Regions from separate parts of the Cytobacillus sp. FSL W8-0315 genome, predicted to be linked through region 1. Evidence: a T-box and tRNA genes for the amino acid it is inferred to sense, from the RefSeq annotation. Region 1 holds a T-box; the other holds one or more tRNA genes.
The links. The T-box of region 1 lies ahead of ileS (isoleucine--tRNA ligase). A T-box ahead of a tRNA ligase gene usually reads a tRNA of that ligase, here a tRNA-Ile.
Positions count from the first base shown of each region.

Region 2: it has a tRNA-Ile gene. The T-box ahead of ileS (isoleucine--tRNA ligase) is inferred to sense a tRNA for this amino acid. The anticodon was not compared.

Region 1 is NZ_JBBOOC010000001.1:4,196,252-4,203,873, forward strand. It holds gene MKY20_RS21510 (RluA family pseudouridine synthase) at 1-52, opposite strand, end outside; gene lspA (signal peptidase II) at 24-521, opposite strand; gene MKY20_RS21520 (hypothetical protein) at 601-888, opposite strand; gene ileS (isoleucine--tRNA ligase) at 1,090-3,861, opposite strand; T-box leader at 3,957-4,219, opposite strand; gene MKY20_RS21530 (DivIVA domain-containing protein) at 4,271-4,789, opposite strand; gene MKY20_RS21535 (YlmH family RNA-binding protein) at 5,042-5,815, opposite strand; gene MKY20_RS21540 (YggT family protein) at 5,878-6,141, opposite strand; gene MKY20_RS21545 (cell division protein SepF) at 6,148-6,591, opposite strand; gene MKY20_RS21550 (YggS family pyridoxal phosphate-dependent enzyme) at 6,596-7,282, opposite strand; gene pgeF (peptidoglycan editing factor PgeF) at 7,283-7,622, opposite strand, start outside.
Region 2 is NZ_JBBOOC010000001.1:708,417-716,038, reverse strand. It holds gene gyrA (DNA gyrase subunit A) at 1-855, shown strand, start outside; gene MKY20_RS03935 (HD-GYP domain-containing protein) at 943-2,025, shown strand; rRNA gene MKY20_RS03930 (16S ribosomal RNA) at 2,363-3,912, shown strand; tRNA gene MKY20_RS03925 (tRNA-Ile) at 4,002-4,078, shown strand; tRNA gene MKY20_RS03920 (tRNA-Ala) at 4,090-4,165, shown strand; rRNA gene MKY20_RS03915 (23S ribosomal RNA) at 4,420-7,355, shown strand; rRNA gene rrf (5S ribosomal RNA) at 7,559-7,622, shown strand, end outside.

The sequences.
Region 1 (7,622 bases):
CTATTCTTTCTCCTGCCTGTTCATCAGGAATGATGTGTTCCATTTTCTCCATAAGATTTCTCCTTTTTCTTTGCTTCTCTCTCTTCAAGCAGCATCTGAATCATCAATAATCCTACACCAATGACCAGTGCCGAGTCAGCAATATTGAAAACGGGAAAGTCATAGCCAAAAATATAAGTGTTTACAAAATCCACCACTTCTTTTCGAAATACCCTGTCAATAAAGTTTCCAATCGCTCCGCCCAGCATCAGGCCCAAAGAGACTCCAAGAAGCAATTTGCCTTTGGCTGCTTTTTGAATGTAATAAATGATACCAATTATGACAATAACGGTTATTACGTAGAAAAACCACATTTGCCCCTGCAGGATGCCCCAGGCAGCGCCACGGTTGCGGTGCGATGTAATATAAAGAAAGTCCTCAATAACTTTAACACTTTCCCCTAATTCAAAGTTCTTAACAATCAGCCATTTCGTAAACTGATCAAGTGCTATCACGAACAATGCAATTATGTAATAAAACACAAAGGCAACCCCCAAATCTCATATCATTACCTTTGCATTTTAGCACAAACTGAATAAAAAACACAGCACGCGCCTAAACTCAGTGGAAAATAGATTTTCTGTAGAATTTCCCAAGCCTGCTGCAATCCTCCATTGTTTTTAAAGTAGGGATCATATGAAGCAAATCTGACGGGAGCAGCTCACCTGAAATTTCACATATGCCAAAGCTTCCAGTTTCAATTTTGCTGAGTGTTTGCTCGATATCATGCAGTTCTTCCAATAAAATAGGTTTTATCAAAGCGGAACTATTGCCTTCCATTAGTCTTTCCAATATTTCCTGTCTTGTATTACGGAGTTCTGTATATAGCCCTTCTGCCTTTGCATCCATGCCGTTTCCTCCGTTCTATGATGTTTACTTTATTATCTTCTCGGATCGGATTTCAGACACGGGCAAACTTTTAGCAAACGGCACAACATTTAGTGAAGGTGGAATTATTTATAAAATGGATTTCGCATTCGCCTTAGGATAAAAAAGAACGTCATTTATCAAAAAAAACAGTCCCCCAAATATTTGAGGGACTGCAGGTATTTAAGCCAAGTGGCTATAATTATTCTTTACAACCTCAGCACAGCGGGGGCAAAGAGTGTCATAGCCTTCTGTCTGGCCGACTTCTGGAGTAACTGTCCAGCAGCGATCACATGTTTCGCCTTCTGCTTTGGAAACCACAATTGCAGTATTTTCAAATTTCACGGCATTTTCAGGTGCATCTGACAGGCTGCCTGCAACCTCAAATCCAGAAACGATAAAGATTTGCTGAAGATTTTCCTGAATTGAATCCAGCAGGCTCTTTGCTTGATCATTTACATAAAGTGTCACTTTAGCAGTCAGAGATTTGCCGATCACCTTTTCATTACGCGCTTCCTCCAATGCTTTAAGAACATCATTGCGAAGCTTCATAAATGCAGTCCACTTTTCTTCCAGCTGTTTCGCGTTCGGAAGCTCTTGATATTCAGGCATATCCGTCAATTGTACACTTACTTCCTTCACATTCGGAATAAAGCTCCAAACTTCATCTGAAGTATGGGAAAGGATAGGTGCAACAAGTTTTGTCAAAGCAATAAGGCTCTCATATAAAACAGTTTGGATAGCACGGCGTTCTGCATTATCTTTCGCTTCAATGTATAGGACATCTTTAGCAAAATCAAGATAGAATGCACTTAGATCCAATGTACAGAAATTATTGACAGCATGGTAGATGCTGGCAAATTCATAGCGGTCATAAGACTCGCGAACATTCTTGATCAGTTTATTCAGCTTAACAAGCATAAACTGGTCAACTTCACGCAGGTTTTCAAATGAAACCGAGTCTGTTGCCGGGTTAAAATCATCCAGATTTCCAAGCAAGAAGCGGAACGTATTGCGGATCTTTCTATATACTTCTGCAACCTGCTTCAGAATAGCATCAGATACCCGGACATCTGCCTGATAATCAACTGACGCCACCCATAAACGCAGAATGTCAGCACCAAGCTGATTCATGACTTTTGCCGGAACAACTACGTTTCCGATGGATTTACTCATTTTTCTTCCTTCGCCATCAAGTGTGAACCCGTGGCTCAGGACACCTTTATAAGGAGCTTTGCCTGTTACTGCTACAGCAGTTGAAAGTGAAGAGTTAAACCAGCCTCGGTATTGATCAGAGCCTTCAAGGTATAAATCTGCAGGACGCTGTAAATCGTCGCGCTCTAAAAGAACTGCCTGATGGGAAGAACCGGAATCAAACCACACGTCCATGATATCCGTTTCTTTTGTAAACTGGCCATTCGGGCTTCCTGGATGTGTAAATCCTTCAGGCAGCAGTTCTTTCGCTTCTCTCTCGAACCAGATGTTCGAACCATGTTCACGGAAAAGATTAGACACATGTTCAATTGTTTCATCTGTGATAATTTCTTCTCCATTTTCCGCATAAAAGACAGGAATTGGCACGCCCCATACACGCTGTCGGGAGATGCACCAATCACCGCGGTCCCTGACCATGTTAAATAGTCTTGTCTCGCCCCATGCAGGATACCAATTTGTTTCCTTAACAGCTTCCAGAAGTTCATTGCGGAAATCTTTAATGGATGCAAACCATTGGGCAGTAGCACGGAAAATAACTGGTTTTTTCGTTCTCCAGTCATGCGGATAAGAGTGAGTAATAAAAGTAAGTTTTAATAAAGCCCCGGCTTCCTCAAGTTTTTCAGTAATCGGCTTATTGGCTGCATCATAGAATAAACCTTCAAAGCCAGGAGCTTCACTAGTCATGTTTCCTTTATCATCAACCGGGCATAATACGTCTAACCCGTATTTCATGCCTACATGGAAATCGTCTTCCCCATGGCCAGGAGCAGTGTGAACACACCCAGTACCAGCATCAGTTGTAACATGCTCACCCAGCATGACAAGGGAATCACGGCCATAAAGGGGATGCTCGGCAACTACATTTTCGAGGTCGGTCCCTTTTACTGATTGGACAACTTTATAGTCTTCCCATTCAAATTCTTTAGCCACTGAAGCCAGTAAATCTTCAGCAACCATAAACTTTTTGCTGTTTGCCTCAACTACACTATAGGTAAGGTCCGGATGAATTGAAATTCCAAGGTTTGCCGGAATAGTCCATGGAGTAGTAGTCCAGATGACAATATGAGTGTCCTGATCTAATACGTTCTTGCCATCTTTTACTTTAAAAGCAACATAGATGGACGGTGAACGCTTATCTTTATACTCAATTTCAGCTTCAGCCAGAGCTGATTCAGATGATGGTGACCAATATACAGGCTTTTTACCTTTGTAGATATAGCCTTTTTTCGCCATTTCCCCAAATACTTTTATTTGCTGGGCTTCGTACTCAGGCTTTAGAGTGATGTATGGATTCTCCCAGTCACCGCGGACGCCTAAGCGCTTAAATTGACCGCGCTGGCTGTCAATCTGCTCGTATGCATACTCTTCACAAAGCTTGCGGAACTCAGCAATACTCATTTCTTTACGCTTTACGCCTTTGTTTGTCAAGGCCTGCTCAATTGGCAAACCATGTGTATCCCAGCCAGGAACATATGGAGCATTATAGCCAGTCATTGACTTAGAGCGTACGATGAAATCCTTTAAGATTTTATTCAGCGCATGGCCGATGTGGATGTCGCCATTCGCATATGGAGGACCATCATGCAGAACAAACATTGGACGGCCTTTGGTCCGTTCCTGGACCTTCTCATAAATATTCATCTCTTCCCATTTTGCCTGAATTTCTGGTTCGCGCTTTGGAAGATTGCCGCGCATTGGGAATTCGGTTTTTGGCATTAATAAACTATCTTTGTAATCCATTCCTTTGCCTCCTGTTTATAACTCATTAAATACCATGATAGCCAATGAGAGCTGATAAAAACCACAGTAAAATACAAAAAAACCTTCCCATCCCAAAAAGGGACGAGAAGGTTGTATTCTCCCGCGGTACCACCCTTGTAGATGAAAAATGATTATGTTTCATCCGCTCAAAGAATTCTTAACGTGAATGAACCGCCTTGGCCTACTGATGGTTATACGTTCGGCAAGGAACTCAAGGGTGATTTTCCAGCTTTTGCTTATACCCGGGCTTCCACCATCCCCGGCTCGCTTACAGAGTAAGAATGCCATTCTGTACATAAGCTTTGAAAGACTGTACTGTCCCTCTCATTGTTGATAAACATCGTATTTTACTTTGTTTTAAAATTATATGCGATATTTCCAGCTTTCGTCAAGCCAGTGATTCTTCTTCTTCTCTTAATGACTTAAGTTCAGTGGAATCCAGCTTATATTCCATTAAATGATCCCAATCATCGTTGTTTAGCATATCCAGCTGTGCTTCAACAAGCATCTTGAAACGTGTTCGGAATACTTTGGACTGTTTCTTTAAATCTTCAATATCCAGTGCGATTTTTCTCGCTTTAGACAGGGATTCGTTCACAATTCTGTCAGCATTCTTTTCAGCTTCTTTAATGATTAGCTTCGCTTCTTTATGGGCATTGCGCTTTACTTCCTCTGCTGCTTCCTGTGCAACCACAATAGATTTATTAAGTGTTTCTTCAATTGTAGTAAAGTGGCCTATGCGTTCGTTTGTATCATTGAGCTTTTCTTCAAGCTCCTTTTTTTCCCTGATCAGGATTTCGTAGTCCTTTATGATCTGGTCGAGGAATTCGTTTACTTCATCTTCGTCATAACCGCGGAATCCTTTGCTGAATTCCTTGTTATGAATATCTAACGGTGTTAATGGCATGTGTGCCACCTCCCAGGTCTGTTGATCTTATGTAAATTGGTTTGAGCCTGCTGGTTCATTTTAATTATAGCAGACTCCGTAGTCTTTTGATTATTTATTCGACAGGTTGTTTCAAATTCCTTCAAGATTATAAAAAATTTTATCTGTTTGCTTAAGTGTTGACTTCCGCTGCAGGCACTCAGCCCGGCGGGCTTCCGGCAGCCTCCTGAGTGCGCTGACCCCAGTAGTCTCGCTCCATACATCGCATATAGGCTATCTCTGCCTCCCAGCAATAATCCTCCATTTGTCCTTCTTTGTTTTCCCATCTATATCTATGATTTTGGAACGGCCTTGACCCCTGACTGAGATGATGTCGCTTTGCTGGCATTCAAATGAGGGGTTTTCTATTTGCGTCCAATTGACTTTGACTAATCCCTGCTGGATATAGAGCTGGGATTTTTGCCTGGAGATATTGTAGATGGCTGAGATGACTGTATCCAATCTCAGGGATGAAGAGGTGATGGAGCTTTCTTTCCACACTTCTGCTGATTGGATTGCCTCTGAAAAGGGCAGTTTTTTCAGGGACACGGAAGCTCTGCCAATTGACTGCAGCTGCAGGCTGATGTAATCTTCAATTTCTTGTGCTGCAAAAAACTGGATTCTGTCGTCTTCAAAAAGGATATCACCGAATTTCCCTCTTTTTAGCCCTAGAGACATTAGACTGCCCAGGACTTGCGGGTGTTCTATGGTGACAAACTTTTTTGGGTATTCCAGTTCAAACAGCCGAATTTGAAAATCTCCCTCATCGCTTTCATAGTAATCCGGAAATATGAGGGCTCTCTTTCTCTCAGCATTTGGAGTTCCGCCAAATAAAGCAAATAAGATTCCGGCATGCTGCCCTATGACGCTTTTAAGGATTTGCTGCTCCCTTGGGTCAAGAAAATCAGTAAGCTTTGGTGCATATGTATTTTCTACAAGGTCTTTCCAGTTAAGAACCTGATCGATAAATTCTTTTTCTTCCGGCCGGAAGTGCTGATAAATGGTCATCTTTAAGGAACCTCCTTTTTACACAAATAAAAAAGGGCCATTTGATAGCCCTGTTTGTAGTCTTATGAAATCCAATAAAAAAGCTGCTGCAAACCTCCAGTGGCAAATCGCAAAACTAAGATAGCCACAATAGGAGAGATATCAATCATTCCAAGCGGAGGTATGATTTTGCGGAATGGCTCAAGGTACGGTTCACAAATCCTTGCAAGAAACTGGCCAAAAGCTGATTCCCTGGCATTAGGGAACCAGGACAGCAAAATATAAATAATCAGTGCCCACGAGTAATAATAAATTGCAGATGACAATATCCCAAATACTAATTCCATTAAATGCTACCACCTCGTATTTTCTAATTCTTGTTCTTTCATCAGCTGAGAGATGTTTCCTGATACCTCAACATTGTCAGGGGTACATAGAAAAATATCAGTTCCAATCTTTTGAATATCTCCGCCGATGGCATAAACGGTTCCGCTAAGGAAGTCAACAATCCGCTTTGCCTGATCTTTTTCTATTCTCTGCAGATTGACAACAACAGCTCTTCTGTTTTTCAGCTGATCCGCAATATCCTGTGCTTCTGCATAAACACGCGGTTCAACAAGAACTACTTTAGAAGATTTCTGCACACTTTGGAGGCTGACGATGTTTTGTTTTTGAACTGGCTGCTGCTTCTGCACCTGCTTCACCGGCTCTCTTTCTTCTTCGATGATTTCCTCTTCCTTATAGTCATATTCATCATCCAGGAAGAAAAATGTTTTAAATTTTGATTTTATACTCATTTTATCAAACCTCCTGACTCTTTTGACCTACTAAAGCAGTACCAATCCTCACCATTGTGGCACCTTCTTCAATTGCCAGGGAAAAATCATTAGACATGCCCATTGAAAGCTCAGTACAAGGAGCAAAATCAAATCCCAGATCTTTCACCTTTGTTTGCAGGTTCTTTAGCTTCCGGAAACAGGAACGAAGCAATTCCTCGTCATCTGAAAGAGGTGCCATTGTCATAAGGCCGATAACATTGAGATTTTTATAATCAGCCAGGCATGAAATAAAGTCAGCTACCTCTTCAGGATTTATTCCCTGTTTCGACTCTTCCCCTGAGACATTAACCTGAACAAAACAATTTATCTTTCGATCAGCCCGCTTGTCGATTTCCTTTGCGAGGGAAAGCCTGTCCAGTGAATGGATATAATCAACTTTATCAATTATATTTTTCACTTTGCGCGTTTGCAGCGTTCCAATAAAGTGCCATGTCGGCTTGTCCTTTAACACATCCCACTTGGCAAGCAATCCTTCATCCCTATTTTCACCTAAATGAACAATTCCTGCTTCAAGTGCTTCTTGTGCCCGTTCGGCTGATACGTACTTAGTAACAGCAATGAGGGTAATTTCTTCTGGCTTACGGTTGGCCTTTATGCACGCTTCCTTTATAGCTGACTCAATTTGCTTTAAATTATCTTCTACTCTCATTTAGCTTCCGACTTCCTCCTTCCAGCCAATAAAGCTCATCATTCTGCCCGTCTTTCCCCTATCTCTTCTGTGGGAGAAAAAATAGTTTTCATGACAGCTTGTGCAATAATCAGTAATCATAATATTTTCATGAGGAATTCCTGCATTTGTCAGAATTGTCCGGTTTAGTTCTTTCAAATCAAGCTGGAATTGATTGTCACTAATTTGATTATATGGCTTAATATCGACATCTTCTAGTATTTTTTGCACTTTTGAAATAACATGGTCATCAACTATATAACAATTACCGCAAATGGAAGGGCCAATCACGGTTTGGACCTCACTTAAGTCAATGCCTTCT
Region 2 (7,622 bases), 3.5 Mb from region 1:
CTTTTCTTCACGAACAAAGGGAAGGTGTATCGCGCTAAAGGGTATGAAATTCCTGAATTCAGCCGTACTGCGAAAGGAATACCAATCATTAACCTTCTTGGAGTGGACAAAGATGAGTGGGTAAATGCAATTATTCCTGTTGAAGAATTTGCCGATGATTGGTTCCTGTTCTTCACCACTAAACAAGGGATTTCCAAGCGTTCACCATTATCATCCTTTGCCAATATCCGTAATAATGGCTTAATTGCCCTGAATCTTCGCGAAGATGATGAATTAATTTCGGTGCGTCTGACAGATGGCAGCAAGGAGATCATTATTGGAACCAGCCATGGCATGCTGATCCGATTCCCAGAAGAAGATGTTCGTTCAATGGGAAGAACAGCTACTGGTGTTAAAGGAATCAGCTTAAGTGCCGGTGATGAAGTTGTTGGGATGGAAGTCCTTGAGGATGACAGCCAGATCCTGATCGTAACCAAAAACGGTTATGGAAAACGCACTCCTGCCGGAGAATACCGTGTTCAGGGAAGAGGCGGTAAAGGAATCAAGACCTGCAACATCACAGATAAGAACGGAAGCCTCGTTTCCATGAAAGCTGTCACAGGAGAAGAAGACGTTATGCTTATTACAACAGGCGGCGTACTAATCCGAATGGCAGTGAACGATATTTCCACTATGGGAAGAAACACGCAAGGTGTCAGACTCATCCGTATAAATGAAGATGCTGACGAAGCGGTATCCACTGTAGCAAAAGTTGAAAAAGAAGAGGAAAAAGATGAAGAAGAATTAACAAAGCCTCTTGAAGATGCCAATTCACTTCCTGAAGAAGAAGTAAATGGAGATAATAGCGAAGAATAAATTTTAAGGAACACAGATTTGTGTTCCTTTTTTTTGTCCAAATAATGTAAAATAGTATAAAAGACTCATTACATATGGGGTGTGGAAATGGTGCGAGTACCAATACAGGAATTAAGAGAGGGCTGTATTTTAACACAGGATGTTTTCAGTTTGACGAATCGCCCTATTATCAGCCAAAAAACAGTGCTGACGAAGGAACTGCTGGATATTATGAAAATATTCCTGATTGATGAAGCGGAAGTTGAAACCACCATGGTTAACGGAAAGCCTTTTGCTTCTGCAGGAAGCTTGGAAGAAGCTGAGGAACTGACAGAATCAAATGAATTAGGTTTTTTAAATACATTCTTAACAGGTGTTCAAAACTTCAAAAGAGAATTTGTGTCCTGGCAATCAGGTCTTCCGGTGGATATTGCAAAAATAAGAAATATTATGATTCCGCTGATTGAAAAAATGGAGAAAAGCCCCTCCGGAATCTTCTCCCTGCATCACCTTTCTACGAATGAAGATTATTTATATCAGCATTCTGTTGCCGTGGGAATGATCAGTGCCTTTATAGGGAAAAAACTGAGTTTGAATAAGGGGGAAATTGTCCAGCTTGCCCTGGGAGGCTGCCTAGCAGATGCAGGCATGGCGAAGATAAACCCATCCATCCTGCATAAAAGCACTTCATTAAACTCCGAAGAATTTGAAGAAATAAAAAGGCATTCAACCCTTAGCTTTAAAATGGTTCAGAATATATCACTATTAAGAGAAAGCACTAAAATCGGCATTATCCAGCACCATGAGCGGCTGGATGGCAGCGGCTATCCGTTTGGAGAACAAAGCAGCAAAATCAATCAGGCTGGGAGAATCATTGCAGCAGCGGATGCATTTCATGCCATGACCTCTCAAAGACTCTACAGACGGAAACAATCTCCATTTAAAGTGCTTGAAATGCTGATTCAGGATAGCTTCGGCAAATATGACATCCCATCCATTCAAGCTCTGGGTTCCGGCATCATGAACTTTTCCATTGGCAGTATGGTGAAGCTCTCAGATGGCCAGACGGCAGAAATACTTTTTATAGAAGGTAAATCACCTACGAGACCGCTTGTGAAACTGGTAGAAACCGGCGAAATAATTCAATTAGAGAAAAACCGCCAGTTATATATTGATGAAGTATTAAAATGACTGCATACCGCGGTCTTTTTTATTTGGCTCTGCTAAGACTCGATGCTGAATACAACAGACAAATTAAACAGACCTTACTTTTGAAAAAAGATATAGATTCTATTAAAAAGTGCTTGCAATTAATAGATAAGAGCTGGTATACTAATTCAAGTCAGCAAGAGATGAACATCATCATTTGATGAGATAAAAAAACTTGTTGACATTGATTATCAGAAATGATATATTAATTAAGTCGCCTCAAGCGGCAGATTGATCTTTGAAAACTGAACGAACAAAAACGTCAACGTTAATTCTTTAGTCTTTTTTGAAAAGACAACTTATGAGCTTAATCAACTCTTATATGGAGAGTTTGATCCTGGCTCAGGACGAACGCTGGCGGCGTGCCTAATACATGCAAGTCGAGCGGACAGATGGGAGCTTGCTCCCTGAAGTCAGCGGCGGACGGGTGAGTAACACGTGGGCAACCTGCCTGTAAGACTGGGATAACTCCGGGAAACCGGGGCTAATACCGGATAATTCTTTCCCTCACATGAGGGAAAGCTGAAAGATGGTTTCGGCTATCACTTACAGATGGGCCCGCGGCGCATTAGCTAGTTGGTGAGGTAACGGCTCACCAAGGCAACGATGCGTAGCCGACCTGAGAGGGTGATCGGCCACACTGGGACTGAGACACGGCCCAGACTCCTACGGGAGGCAGCAGTAGGGAATCTTCCGCAATGGACGAAAGTCTGACGGAGCAACGCCGCGTGAGTGATGAAGGTTTTCGGATCGTAAAACTCTGTTGTTAGGGAAGAACAAGTACCGGAGTAACTGCCGGTACCTTGACGGTACCTAACCAGAAAGCCACGGCTAACTACGTGCCAGCAGCCGCGGTAATACGTAGGTGGCAAGCGTTGTCCGGAATTATTGGGCGTAAAGCGCGCGCAGGCGGTTCCTTAAGTCTGATGTGAAAGCCCCCGGCTCAACCGGGGAGGGTCATTGGAAACTGGGGAACTTGAGTGCAGAAGAGAAGAGTGGAATTCCACGTGTAGCGGTGAAATGCGTAGAGATGTGGAGGAACACCAGTGGCGAAGGCGACTCTTTGGTCTGTAACTGACGCTGAGGCGCGAAAGCGTGGGGAGCAAACAGGATTAGATACCCTGGTAGTCCACGCCGTAAACGATGAGTGCTAAGTGTTAGAGGGTTTCCGCCCTTTAGTGCTGCAGCAAACGCATTAAGCACTCCGCCTGGGGAGTACGGCCGCAAGGCTGAAACTCAAAGGAATTGACGGGGGCCCGCACAAGCGGTGGAGCATGTGGTTTAATTCGAAGCAACGCGAAGAACCTTACCAGGTCTTGACATCTCCTGACAACCCTAGAGATAGGGCGTTCCCCTTCGGGGGACAGGATGACAGGTGGTGCATGGTTGTCGTCAGCTCGTGTCGTGAGATGTTGGGTTAAGTCCCGCAACGAGCGCAACCCTTGATCTTAGTTGCCAGCATTCAGTTGGGCACTCTAAGGTGACTGCCGGTGACAAACCGGAGGAAGGTGGGGATGACGTCAAATCATCATGCCCCTTATGACCTGGGCTACACACGTGCTACAATGGATGGTACAAAGGGCTGCGAGACCGCGAGGTTAAGCGAATCCCATAAAACCATTCTCAGTTCGGATTGCAGGCTGCAACTCGCCTGCATGAAGCCGGAATCGCTAGTAATCGCGGATCAGCATGCCGCGGTGAATACGTTCCCGGGCCTTGTACACACCGCCCGTCACACCACGAGAGTTTGTAACACCCGAAGTCGGTGGGGTAACCTTTTGGAGCCAGCCGCCTAAGGTGGGACAGATGATTGGGGTGAAGTCGTAACAAGGTAGCCGTATCGGAAGGTGCGGCTGGATCACCTCCTTTCTAAGGATATTTACATGAAACGTGACGCGTTTTGTTCGTTCAGTTTTGAGAGTTCAATCTCTCACATTTTAATACTTTACCTATTATGTGGGCCTATAGCTCAGCTGGTTAGAGCGCACGCCTGATAAGCGTGAGGTCGATGGTTCGAGTCCATTTAGGCCCACCATCTCATATAATGGGGCCTTAGCTCAGCTGGGAGAGCGCCTGCTTTGCACGCAGGAGGTCAGCGGTTCGATCCCGCTAGGCTCCACCAACCATAACGAATCCATTCGTTATTTTTTGTTCCTTGAAAACTAGATAATGTTAATGAAGAAGCAATAACCGAGTAATCGCCATCTTAGTTTTTTTCTCTTATTTTGAAAATAAGTAAGAGCACAAACCATGAGGACGATGAGCGGCAAGGAGATCAAGGAAGCGACCGAGTGAGCACCGGAGCGTACTTCAGTACGTGAGGAGCGGAGCGAGAGAGCTGACGCAGAGATCCGCAGTCGATCAGCGGCCGAAGTAGGTTAAGTTAGAAAGGGCGCACGGTGAATGCCTTGGCACTAGGAGCCGATGAAGGACGGTACTAACACCGATATGCTTCGGGGAGCTGTAAGTAAGCTTTGATCCGGAGATTTCCGAATGGGGAAACCCCCTATCCGTAATGGGATAGGATCTTTACCTGAATACATAGGGTATAGAAGGCAGACCCGGGGAACTGAAACATCTAAGTACCCGGAGGAAGAGAAAGCAAACGCGATTCCCTGAGTAGCGGCGAGCGAAACGGGATTAGCCCAAACCAAGAGGCTTGCCTCTTGGGGTTGTAGGACACTCTACACGGAGTTACAAAGGAACGAGGTAAATGAACAGGTCTGGAAAGGCCGGCCAGAGAAGGTAAAAGCCCTGTAGTTGAAACTTCGTTCCCTCCAGAGTGGATCCTGAGTACGGCGGGACACGAGAAATCCCGTCGGAAGCAGGGAGGACCATCTCCCAAGGCTAAATACTCCCTAGTGACCGATAGTGAACCAGTACCGTGAGGGAAAGGTGAAAAGCACCCCGGAAGGGGAGTGAAAGAGATCCTGAAACCGTGTGCCTACAAGTAGTTAGAGCCCGTTAATGGGTGATAGCGTGCCTTTTGTAGAATGAACCGGCGAGTTACGATTACATGCGAGGTTAAGTTGATGAGACGGAGCCGCAGCGAAAGCGAGTCTGAATAGGGCGAATGAGTATGTGGTCGTAGACCCGAAACCAGGTGATCTACCCATGTCCAGGGTGAAGTCCAGGTAACACTGGATGGAGGCCCGAACCCACGCACGTTGAAAAGTGCGGGGATGAGGTGTGGGTAGCGGAGAAATTCCAATCGAACTTGGAGATAGCTGGTTCTCTCCGAAATAGCTTTAGGGCTAGCCTCATGTAGTAAGAGTCTTGGAGGTAGAGCACTGTTTGGACTAGGGGCCCCCATCGGGTTACCGAATTCAGACAAACTCCGAATGCCAAAGACTTATCCATGGGAGTCAGACTGCGAGTGATAAGATCCGTAGTCAAGAGGGAAACAGCCCAGACCACCAGCTAAGGTCCCAAAGTATACGTTAAGTGGAAAAGGATGTGGAGTTGCTTAGACAACCAGGATGTTGGCTTAGAAGCAGCCACCATTTAAAGAGTGCGTAATAGCTCACTGGTCGAGTGACTCCGCGCCGAAAATGTACCGGGGCTAAACGTATCACCGAAGCTGTGGATTGACATCTTACGATGTCAGTGGTAGGAGAGCGTTCTAAGGGCGTTGAAGCCAGACCGCAAGGACTGGTGGAGCGCTTAGAAGTGAGAATGCCGGTATGAGTAGCGAAAGATGGGTGAGAATCCCATCCACCGAATGCCTAAGGTTTCCTGAGGAAGGCTCGTCCGCTCAGGGTTAGTCGGGACCTAAGCCGAGGCTGAAAAGCGTAGGCGATGGACAACAGGTTGATATTCCTGTACCACCTCTTTACCGTTTGAGCAATGGGGGGACGCAGGAGGATAGGGTAAGCACGCTGCTGGATTAGCGTGTCCAAGCAGTTAGGCCGGTAACGAGGCAAATCCCGTTACCACATAGGCTGAGCTGTGACGGCGAGGGAAATTTAGTACCGAAGTTCCTGATTCCACACTGCCAAGAAAAGCCTCTAGCGAGGGAAAAGGTGCCCGTACCGCAAACCGACACAGGTAGGCGAGGAGAGAATCCTAAGGTGAGCGAGAGAACTCTCGTTAAGGAACTCGGCAAAATGACCCCGTAACTTCGGGAGAAGGGGTGCTCATTAGGGTGAATAGCCCTGATGAGCCGCAGTGAATAGGCCCAGGCGACTGTTTAGCAAAAACACAGGTCTCTGCGAAGCCGCAAGGCGAAGTATAGGGGCTGACGCCTGCCCGGTGCTGGAAGGTTAAGAGGAGAGGTTAGCGCAAGCGAAGCTTTGAATCGAAGCCCCAGTAAACGGCGGCCGTAACTATAACGGTCCTAAGGTAGCGAAATTCCTTGTCGGGTAAGTTCCGACCCGCACGAAAGGCGTAACGATCTGGGCACTGTCTCAACGAGAGACTCGGTGAAATTATAGTACCTGTGAAGATGCAGGTTACCCGCGACAGGACGGAAAGACCCCGTGGAGCTTTACTGTAGCCTGATATTGAATTTTGGTACAGCTTGTACAGGATAGGTAGGAGCCTGAGAAGCCGGAGCGCCAGCTTCGGTGGAGGCGTCGGTGGGATACTACCCTGGCTGTATTGAAATTCTAACCCGCGCCCCTTATCGGGGCGGGAGACAGTGTCAGGTGGGCAGTTTGACTGGGGCGGTCGCCTCCTAAAAAGTAACGGAGGCGCCCAAAGGTTCCCTCAGAATGGTTGGAAATCATTCGCAGAGTGTAAAGGCACAAGGGAGCTTGACTGCGAGACCTACAAGTCGAGCAGGGACGAAAGTCGGGCTTAGTGATCCGGTGGTTCCGCATGGAAGGGCCATCGCTCAACGGATAAAAGCTACCCCGGGGATAACAGGCTTATCTCCCCCAAGAGTCCACATCGACGGGGAGGTTTGGCACCTCGATGTCGGCTCATCGCATCCTGGGGCTGTAGTCGGTCCCAAGGGTTGGGCTGTTCGCCCATTAAAGCGGTACGCGAGCTGGGTTCAGAACGTCGTGAGACAGTTCGGTCCCTATCCGTCGTGGGCGCAGGAAATTTGAGAGGAGCTGTCCTTAGTACGAGAGGACCGGGATGGACGCACCGCTGGTGTACCAGTTGTCTTGCCAAAGGCATCGCTGGGTAGCTATGTGCGGAAGGGATAAGTGCTGAAAGCATCTAAGCATGAAGCCCCCCTCGAGATGAGATTTCCCATAGCGTCAAGCTAGTAAGATCCCTGAAAGATGATCAGGTTGATAGGTCAGAGGTGGAAGCGTGGCGACATGTGGAGCTGACTGATACTAATCGATCGAGGACTTAACCAAAACGAAAAGCGGAGGCGACTGTTCAACTTCGAGAGACGTTGGAGAGCCGGCCATTCAAATCCTGGTTTTGGGATTTGGAGGGACGGATCGAAACGGCCGAGAAGTTAGGAGCCGAAGCTAGACAAGTCATTGGTGAATACTCGGCAAATACTTCTTCATACATTATCTAGTTTTGAGGGAACGAAGTTTCTTCAACCAAATAGTCCGGTGGCGATAGCGAGAAGGTCACACCCGTTCCCATACCGAACACGGAAGTTAAGCTTCTCA